DNA from 3 places in the Aquamicrobium ahrensii genome. Region 3 is predicted to be linked to each of the others. Evidence: riboswitches for the same ligand, from Rfam matches in the RefSeq annotation. Region 3 holds a riboswitch; each other region holds the start of a gene.
What was found. Region 3 has a riboswitch for cobalamin ahead of ABID44_RS14535 (CbtB domain-containing protein). Riboswitches for the same ligand answer to the same signal wherever they lie in the genome.
Positions count from the first base shown of each region.

Region 1 (3,270 bases), on a different contig from region 3:
GCCACTTTCTGTATGCCATATTGATAGGAGATCGCGGCCGATGCCCACCAGTCGGTGTGGAACTCGTATTCGCCTGCGAACTCGATGCCCCACAGCTTCACATCCTCGACATTGTCGTAGGTCCATACATTGGGCCGCGTCGGGTCAAGGTTCATAGGTCCGCGGATGAAGTCCTGATAATCGGCATAGAATATGCCGGCGCTGAAGCTTCCGCGGTCGAGCAGGCCTCTGATGCCCAGTTCGTAGTTCTTGACCGATTCCGGTTTCAGATGGGGGTTTGGCAGAACGATGCCCCCAATGAACGGATCGTTGGCCGACACGAACATCTGCTGTGAAGTGGGCATTTTGAAGCCTTCGCCATAGGAGGCGTAGACTGAGTAACTATCATCCAGTTCGTAGATCAGTCCGAGCTTTTTGATAAGTCTGGTGTTGCTTGTCACCTCAGGTTCGTTGCCTGGAAGCGGATTGTACTCCGTGTCGGCGGTAGGATCGATTCTATAGGTCGCAAAGCGCAGGCCGGGGGTGATTTTCAGCCGCCCATCCAGCAGTTCCATCTCGTCCTGGACATAGAAATCCGCTCGACGGGTCTTCACCTCGGGGAAATTGTAGCCCTGATTGGTCTGGATGGTCGTAGCGTCAGTGTCGGATCGATGGACGATGTTATAGCCGTCATAGGAGGAATCAGTCAGGTCCCCGTCGAAGCCGTAGATCAGCTTGTGCGAAACACCGCCTGTCTCGAAGCGACTGGTCAGCTGCAAATCCGCCTCAAGAAATGCTTCGCCATAGTTGCGCACAGGCGTGTAGGTGTCGGTGCGCGTGGCGAAGATGCGGGTCTGAGTGCCGGACGTGTCGCGCTTTTGCGGCGAATAGGACAGCTGCCACTTGATTTCGTCGACCAACGGAGTGTTCAGCGTCCATTTGTGCTCCAGCGCAAGGCGCACGCGTTGCATGTCGAGTTCACGCGGATAGCTGGCGCTTGAATAACCGCTGGAAGCAGCAAAAGCGTCCCACACCTGATCGACTTCGGTGTGACGCTTGAAGAATTCTCCCGTTAGTCGGAATTCGTGGTCCTCGGGGGTCCAGATGAGCTTGCCGAGCGCATTCCAGGCGTAGGTATCGGCATCGAACAGTTTGTCGCAGCCGAAATAACTCGGGCGCGGACATCCCCAGATGCCACCATCAGCGCGGGCATTTCTCAGGCGTGGTTCATGTGCCGAAAGGTGACCGAAACTCGCCAGCATCTGGAAGTCGCCCTGCTCGGCAGCTGCTGTGAACTGCTTGCGGAAGCTGCCGTCAAAACTGTCATAGGCGCTCTTGATTTCGCCTGCCCAGGGCTTTTCGCCGCCCGCCAGAAGATCCCGCGGATCACGCGTGCGAAATGAAACGACGCCGCCCAGCGCATCTGCGCCCCAAAGCACGGAAGATGGCCCTCGAACGATCTCCACCGCTTGCATATTGAAGGGGTCGACAAAATCGCGGCTGCCATAAATTGTCTGTTCCTGCACCCGCGCGCCGTCAACCAGTATCTGGACGCGGTTACCTCCCACGCCCCGAATGCTGAAGGCGCCGAGCTGGCCATAGGGGTTGTTGAGCGAGGTTTCGCGGTCGACGCTCAGGCCTGGTAGGTAGCGCACCATATCCTCGATGTCGCGAACCGCCCTTCTGTCGAGCTGCTCGCCGGTGAGCACCGTTACGTTCTGTGCGACATTGAACAGTTCATGCGGGCCGCGCTGGGCGGTGACGGTGATGCGCTCCAGAAGAATGGCTTCCTCCGGCGTCAGCAGGGGAGATTGCGGTTTTTCAATATCCTCCGTGCTCTGTTCGGTTCTGGCTTGGCCGAAAGCATGATCCGGCCCTCCAGCGGCGATGATCGCCGCCCCAAGCCCGAGCAGGGCGCCGAAGCTTCGTCCGTACCGGACGACGCGGTTTGCAGTGAAATATGTGAAGACAGCCATTGCTCCCCCTCTCTTTTTACAACGGGGGCTTGCAAGACTAGCGCCGCATCAGGCGGTTTTCGCGCCCAAATGCTGCACATTCCAGTGGTACACCCCGCCCACCGAACTTCCACGGTCAGGCAGGTCTCCTGGCTCACGGGTCGTTGCGCACCGTCTGTCTTCCCGGCAAAGCCAGTGACAATAAGTGACGGCGCACTCTCCGCTTACAGTTGCGGGGCAGCTCCGGCTTTCCACCGGATTCCCTCTTAGCTTTCGCTACCGGACGTAGACGAAAGAACCATAACCGCACCCTCGATAGCACGGACTGTCCACAAGTCAATTACCGCCAGGCCCTTTGCATAAGCCATGGCTCGACTCCGAGGATGCCCACCAATCGGGAGCTTGGCTGCACGTAAGGGGAGGGCTCTTTGAAGGTCGGATCGCCTGCTCACAGGCCGGCCGGACACCTCACATTGCTCGCCTTCCGAATGGGCCGAAACAGGCCCCTGCTGCGGGGGCGGACCCGCCAAAGCAGGTGGCTCGAAACCTGCGATCACCCGCAATATGGTCGTCTTGCCGCAACCAGACGCCTCAGGCAGGGAAGATGAAGGAGCCGGACGGAAAATCCAGGCTCCCTTCGTCGAGGGCGACATGACAGTACGATTGCGGGAGCAACTCGCAAAACCGACATGCACGCAGAACCCGGTTTCGCCTGCTGCAGGGATTTCAAATGGCTGCGCTTGGCGCACAACTGGAGGCATAGCCGGAAAAGGCGGTGGCGAGATCTGATCCCTGAACACCCGTTCCGAGGAGGAGCGACAGCAGCAGCCGCGCTTTGAGGCTTCCGATGTCGCCGCCGTGAATGAGCCCGCGAGACAGGAGGTCGATTTCCGAACCGCCGAAATTGTAGGTGGCCCTGAATACCGGACCGGCGGCCACCCGCGTGCTGAGCACGACCGGAATTTTTTGCGCCAGTTCCGCCAGTGGGTCCACCAACACATCGGGAACGTGCCCCGCGCCCATGGCCTCCACCACGAGGCCGGCATAGCCGAGGTCCGGCAGCTGGCGCAGCGCGCGGCCGTCATCTCCGAGGCAGGCTGTCACCAGCGCCACCGGCATGCCCGGCTGCGCCAGGCCCCCGGCGATCGGAGCCTTTCTCGCCGGGCGCATGTGAAGGTGCACCCGCCCCTCGACGACGTGGCCAATCGGGCCGCTCCCCATGGATTCAAATGCTGAAGGCAGGAAGGTGCTGACCTTCTGCACCCGGCGCGCGGCGTGAATTGCGTCGTTGAGAACGACCACCGTTCCAAGGCCTGCGGCCTGCGGGTCTGCTGCA
Region 1 is NZ_JBEPMN010000011.1:91,919-95,188, reverse strand. Features, by position in the region: gene ABID44_RS13875 (TonB-dependent receptor) at 1-1,955, opposite strand, end outside; cobalamin riboswitch at 2,058-2,252, opposite strand; gene ABID44_RS13870 (asparaginase) at 2,661-3,270, opposite strand, start outside.
Region 1: it holds a riboswitch for cobalamin, as region 3 does, so the genes downstream of both, ABID44_RS13875 (TonB-dependent receptor) here and ABID44_RS14535 (CbtB domain-containing protein) in region 3, are expected to answer to the same signal.

Region 2 (3,270 bases), on a different contig from region 3:
AACGAGGTAGCCATCATCTTCGACGGCGACGAATTCATCGGGCTCATCACCCGCATCGACCTGATCAACCATCTGAGGCGGACCAGCAAATGACCACAGACCGCAAGAACCGGCTCGCTTTCTCGACGCGCACCATTCATGGCGGCCAGAGCCATGACCCGACGACCGGCGCGGTCATGGTGCCGATCTACGCCACCTCGACCTATGCGCAGGAAAGCCCGGGCGTGCACAAGGGTTTCGAATATGCCCGCAGCCAGAACCCGACGCGCTTCGCCTTCGAACGCGCCGTGGCCGATCTCGAAAGCGGCGCTGCCGCCTTCGCCTTCGCTTCGGGACTGGCGGCGATCGCGACGGTGCTGGAACTGTTCGACGCCGGCACGCATGTCCTGGCGACGGACGACATCTATGGCGGCACGTTCCGGCTCATCGACAAGGTGCGGCGGCGCACGGCTTCGCTGGCCGTGGATTTCGCCGACTTCACCGATCTTGCTGCGGTCGAGGCCGCGATCCGGCCGGAGACGAAGCTTTTATGGATCGAGACGCCGACAAACCCGCTCCTGAAGATCGTCGATCTGGAGGCGATGGTGGCTCTCGCCGGCCGCAAGGGGCTGGTGACGATCGTCGACAACACGTTTTGCAGCCCCTACATCCAGCGGCCTCTGGAACTCGGCATCGATATCGTCGTTCACTCCACCACCAAATACCTCAATGGTCATTCGGACATGATCGGAGGCGTCGCCGTGGTGCGCGAGGAAGGTGAATTGCGCGACCGGCTGAGGTTCCTGCAGAACGCCGTCGGCGCCATTTCCGGCCCCTTCGACAGCTTCCTCGCCCTGCGCGGAATCAAGACGCTGGCGCTCAGGATGGAGCGGCATTCGCAGAACGGCCTCACCATAGCCCGCTGGCTGGAAGCTCGCGCGGACGTGCGCAGGGTGATCTATCCGGGCCTCGAAAGTCACCCCCAGCATGCTGTCGCCGCACGTCAGATGCAGGCCTTCGGCGGCATGCTCTCCGTGGAGCTCGACCGCGATCTGGCGGGCACGAAGCGCTTTCTGGAGCGGACCCGTCTGTTCACGCTGGCCGAAAGCCTTGGCGGCGTGGAAAGCCTGATCGAGCATCCGGCGACGATGACGCACGGCTCCATTCCCGCAGCGCAACGCGCCGCCATCGGCATATCGGATTCGCTGGTGCGCCTGTCGGCGGGCATCGAGGATGGCGCGGACCTGACCGCGGATCTGGAGCAGGCGCTGGCAGGCTGAAGAACGCAGGCCCCGAAGCAATGCCCCGGGGGTTCAGCGGTTCCCGATTGGCCGCTCGGGCCGGCAGGCTGCTGGGGACGACGGTTTGTCCGACTTGAAAAGGTCACCGCACATGCGATACGAGCATGGTGTCGGTTTCCGAAAGGAACGAAGAGGGAATTCGCCGCAGGTTGGCCAAAGACCTGCGAAACGAAACTGCCCCCGCAACTGTAGGCGGTGAGTCCGCTCCCCGGAAATGCCACTGGGCTTCGGCCCGGGAAGGCGGGGAAGGGCGTCGATCCGTCAGTCAGGAGACCTGCCGACAACTGGAACTGAACGTGCCGGGCGGGGCGCCCGGGAGAGGTTGTCGATGAAGCCTTCCCTGCCTGATCAGGCCGTCTGCCGTATGCCTGCGGATGCGTGGCTTTTCATTGCGTTCCCCGTCCGAAGCCTCCGGTCCCCGCTGCAAACCAATCGGAGAACTTCGCGTCATGACCTTCCCGCGTCTGGCACTTGCCGCCGCTAGCCTTGCGCTGCTCACGGTCCATGCGGCCGCCGAGCCTACGGAATATCCGCTCACGCTGGAAAACTGCGGCGAGACGATCACCTTCGACAAGGCGCCGGCCACCGCCGTCACCGTCGGCCAGGCCTCCACCGAGGCGCTCTATGCGCTGGGTCTCGGCGACAAGGTGACCGGCACCTCCGTCTGGTTCACCGATGTGCTGCCCGAGCACAAGTCCATCAACGACAATGTCGAGCGGCTGGCCGACAACGATCCCAGCTTCGAGAGCGTGGTGGCCAGGAAACCCGATCTCGTCGCGGTGCAGTTCATCTGGCACGTCGGGCCGGAGGGCATTGTCGCGACCCGCGAGCAGTTCCACGAGGTCGGCGTCCCGACCTATGTGATGCCCGCCGATTGCGTGGCCAAGGACAACAGCGTCGGCGTCGACGGCACCCGCACCGCCGCCTTCTCGACTGAGACCATTCATCAGGGCGTGCGCGAGCTTGCTGAAATCTTCGACGTGCAGGACAAGGGGGAGGAAGTCGTCGCAGATCTGGTGAAGCGCGAGGATGACGCCGTCGAGCGCGCGAAGGCTCTCGACATCGAGGACGTGTCGGCCGTGTTCTGGTTCTCCAGCGCCGACATGAACATCGACCCCTATGTCGCCGGCCGCAAGGGCGGGCCGGCCTACATGCTGAACAAGCTCGGCATTCGAAACATCGTGGAATCCGATGAGGAATGGCCGGTGGTTGGCTGGGAGACCATCGCCAAGGCCAATCCGACGATCATCATCATCGCCAGGATGGATCGCCGCCGCTTTCCCGCCGACGACCATGAAAAGAAGCTCGAATTCCTCAAGACTGATCCGGTCGCCAGCCAGATGGAGGCTGTGAAGAACAACCGCATTGTGGTGATGGACGGCCATGCCATGGACGCCACCATGCGCACAGTGGCCGGCATCGAGGTGCTGGCCGACGCGCTGGTGGATCTGGGCGTCGCCAGGTGACGATAGTTTCTGCGGGCCAGCATTCCATGGCGCGGCTGTGGTGGCGCTGGCCGGCAAGCCTCGTCGCCCTGGCGGCGGCGGTCTTTGCCGGAACCTGTATCGGCGAGACGCCCATTCCGCTCTCCATCGTGGTGCAGACGCTGGCCAACAAGGTTCTGGGCGCTGCCTATCCGCTCGATCCGATCGACATGGGCATCGTCTGGAATTATCGCCTGCCGCGCGCGCTGGTGGCCGCTTCCTGCGGCGCGGGGCTGGCGCTGTCCGGTCTCGTGCTGCAATCGCTGCTGCGCAACGCTCTGGCCGATCCCTATCTGCTTGGCATATCGGCGGGGGCGTCGACCGGAGCGGTGACCGTGACGATCGCCGGCCTCGGCGGCGGGGCGGTGTCGATGTCGCTCGGTGCGTTCGCGGGCGCAGTCACGGCCTTCCTGCTCGTCGCACTGCTGGCGCGGGCGGCCGGCGGCGGCGTATCGGCGCGCGGCGCGGGGCAGATCATCCTGGCCGGCATCGCCGGTTCGCAGCTT
Region 2 is NZ_JBEPMN010000011.1:25,359-28,628, reverse strand. Features, by position in the region: gene ABID44_RS13580 (pyridoxal-phosphate dependent enzyme) at 1-93, shown strand, start outside; gene ABID44_RS13575 (trans-sulfuration enzyme family protein) at 90-1,259, shown strand; cobalamin riboswitch at 1,375-1,576, shown strand; gene ABID44_RS13570 (ABC transporter substrate-binding protein) at 1,730-2,746, shown strand; gene ABID44_RS13565 (FecCD family ABC transporter permease) at 2,773-3,270, shown strand, end outside.
Region 2: it holds a riboswitch for cobalamin, as region 3 does, so the genes downstream of both, ABID44_RS13570 (ABC transporter substrate-binding protein) here and ABID44_RS14535 (CbtB domain-containing protein) in region 3, are expected to answer to the same signal.

Region 3 (3,270 bases):
CGCGATCGATGTGGCGAGGCCGAACGTCGTGCGCATGCGCACCTTCTCCAAGGCCTACGGGCTCGCCGGCATCCGTTGCGGCTACGCCATCGGAGAGGAAACGGTCATCGCCGCCTTCGAGAAAATCCGCAACCACTATGGCGTCAGCCGCATGGCGCAGATCGCCGGTGAAGCGGCTCTGGAGGATCAGGGCTATCTGGCCGGGGTCGTGCGCAAGGTGGATGCAGGTCGTCGCCGTATCGCGACAATAGCCGGGGACAACGGTTTGCAGGCCCTGCCCTCGGCCACGAATTTCGTGGCCGTGGATTGCGGTGAGGACGGAGCGTTCGCCCTGAAACTGATGCAGGCGCTGCTGGCGCGAGGCGTGTTCATCCGCAAACCCATGGCGGCAGGGCTGGATCGCTGCATTCGCATCAGCGTCGGGCTCGACCATGAGCTCGACATTCTGGCCGAGGAAATGCCGAAGGCTCTTGAGATTGCGAGGGCCGGCTAGCAGGCCCTACCGGAGCGCGGCCAGACGCAGGGCCCAGCGCCGCCCATCGCTGGTGAAACGCGTCAGCCCGAGCGGCTCGACATCGACCGACCAGAAGCCTTGCGGCGGCGCATCGAGCACCTCGCAAACTGCCGCGCGGATCACGGGCGGGTGGGTGATCGCGAGCGTGTGACCGGCCATGCCGAGGGCCTCTTCCAGGAAGGCGGACACACGACGCCTGAGATCGCGGAGCGATTCGCCGCCGTGCGGCGCCGCGTCCGGGTCCGACATCCACGTCGCCAGTTCGCCCGGCTCAACTTCGGCAAGCTTGCGTCCGGCCCACTGGCCGAAATCCTGATCGCGCAGCGCCTGCCGCGCTTCGCCGTCCAGCCCGAGAGCCCCGGCGGTCTCGACGGCGCGCAGCGCCGGGCTTCGCCACACACGATCGGCGCGCGCAAGGCCGCAGGCCACCATCCGGGCATACTCGATCGCTCCGGGCTCCAGCGGCTCATCCCGTGCGAAAGCGCCAAACCTGTTCGCTTCCGTGGAGCCGCAGCAGATCAACGTCAGGCGTCCTGTCATTCACACTCCCTTCGCTTCATTGACAGCCATACATGACGGCGACTAGTGTCGGCAAAGATTACGGATCTGGAAGCTGGTGAAAATCCAGCGCGGTCGCGCCACTGTGACCGGCAATTATCGCCGGAAGTCAGGCCTTGATCCGTGTTTCACAGCTTGCAACAGCGGGACGCAGCATCCCAGGGAGAAGCACGATGTCCGACATCACTTTTGCACCAGAAGTCCGCCCGGTTCCGATTCCGGTGCGCGAAATCATGCCGTGGGCGATCTTTGGCGGCCTGCTCATGATGCTGGCCATCTATTTTATCGGGGCGGAGGAAGGGGCGACAACCCTGCTCTCGAACCTGAGCACGCATGAATTCGTTCATGACGCGCGCCATCTCCTCGGCTTCCCCTGCCACTGAAAGTCTGACGCCATGGTTGGAAATCTTCTGCTTCGCGGGATGCTGGTCGGCATCCTGGCCGGACTTTTCGCGTTCGGATTCGCCCGTGTGTTCGGCGAGCCTCACATCGACAGCGCCATCGCCTATGAAGAAGCGATGGCCGCAGCCTCCGGCGAGCCTGCCGAAGAGGAAGAAGAACTGGTCAGCCGCGAGACCCAGGCGGGCCTGGGCCTCCTGACCGGCTCGGTCGTCTACGGCGCCGCCATCGGCGGTCTGTTCTCCCTCGTGTTCGCCTATGTCCATGGCCGCGTGACCTCGCTCGGACCCCGCGCCACCGCCGGGCTTCTGGCCGTCGCCGCCTTCATCGCCGTGGTGCTGGCGCCGGCGCTGAAATATCCGGCGACGCCGCCGGCCGTCGGCAATCCCGAAACGATCGGCGAACGCACGGAGTTGTTCTTCGTCATGCTGATCGTCTCCATCATCGCCGCTGTCGTCGCCGTGGCGCTGGCGCGGCGGCTGTGGACCCGGCTTGGCGGCTGGACCGCCGGTATTGTCGGTGGGCTCGCCTTCCTCGTCATCATCGCCATCGCCCAATATGCGTTGCCGACGGTGAACGAGATTCCGGAAGGCTATTCAGCCGACCTGCTCTGGCGCTTCCGCACCTCCTCGCTCGGCATGCACGCCGTGCTGTGGACGGTGATCGGCCTTGCCTTCGGCGCAGTCGCCGAGCGGGCCCTGCCTGCCGGCGCACGCGCCCGGGCGGCCTGACAACGCCATGACGCGGCGCGCTCCCCCACCGGCGCGCGCCGCGCTTCTTGTTGCGGTTGCCGCGGCTTGCTTCGCATCATCTTCGGCTGAAGCGCATCGGCGCAGCAATCCGGCGGAAATCAAAGGCATACCGATCGCCAGCCTGTCACACGGCCAGATGGCCGTGATTGCGGACCACCGCAGCGAGATCATGAAGCTCGCCGCGCAGGAGCGGCAGGTGGACGACACTTTCGTGCGGCTGCTGAATTACGGCAATATCCAGTATACCTATTGCCTGTGGGGGCTGGTTCCGGGCTCGCTGAGCGACGAGGAAAGCCCCTTCAACGAGTGCGCCCATGCCTATCTGTCGGCTGCGCGCGAACTGCTTTCCCATATGCGGGAAACCTCAGCCAACAAGGCAGCCGTGGAAGACCTCATATCGCGCATCGACGCGGATATGGTGCGCAAGCAATCGTCCTTCATTCTGTGCCAGTACAGCGCCGACACATTCGACACGGCCAGTGTTGTGCGCCCGGTATGGAGCGAAATCCCCAAGCATCTGCCAAGCCTGGCCGCCTTTTCAGGCCTCGGGCTGGCGCTGATCGGCGTCGGCATGGTTCTCGGCAAGGGGCGCTCTTATCCGGAGCAGGATCAGGTCTGACCCGACTTCCATCCATTCCCAGCCATCGTCCTTACTGAAATGAGCGCCCCTTGAATTAATTGAACGTACGTTTTATTAATTGATGGAGAGGAATCCGATGGCGCGAACGGCAGGCTCGGATGGAGAACGGACTGAGGCGGCGATCCGCGAGGCGGCTGTCGACCTCATTGCGCGTCACGGCTACGAGGCGGTGACCATGCGCCAGCTCGCCGCCCGGGTGGGCGTGCAGCCGGCCGCTCTCTATCGCTACTTTCCCACCAAGGAAGAACTGCTGTTCACACTGATGCGCGCGCATATGGAGGCGCTGCTGGGTGCATGGAACGACGCCCGCCCTTCCTCCGGCGACGCCGCCGAGCGGCTGTCCGCTTTCGTGGCCAATCACATCGCCTTCCATATCGAGCGGCGCTCGCAGACCCACGTCTCCAATA
Region 3 is NZ_JBEPMN010000013.1:7,003-10,272, forward strand. Features, by position in the region: gene ABID44_RS14525 (pyridoxal phosphate-dependent aminotransferase) at 1-493, shown strand, start outside; gene ABID44_RS14530 (histidine phosphatase family protein) at 500-1,054, opposite strand; adenosylcobalamin (AdoCbl) riboswitch at 1,115-1,197, shown strand; gene ABID44_RS14535 (CbtB domain-containing protein) at 1,246-1,455, shown strand; gene ABID44_RS14540 (CbtA family protein) at 1,468-2,202, shown strand; gene ABID44_RS14545 (hypothetical protein) at 2,210-2,842, shown strand; gene ABID44_RS14550 (TetR/AcrR family transcriptional regulator) at 2,940-3,270, shown strand, end outside.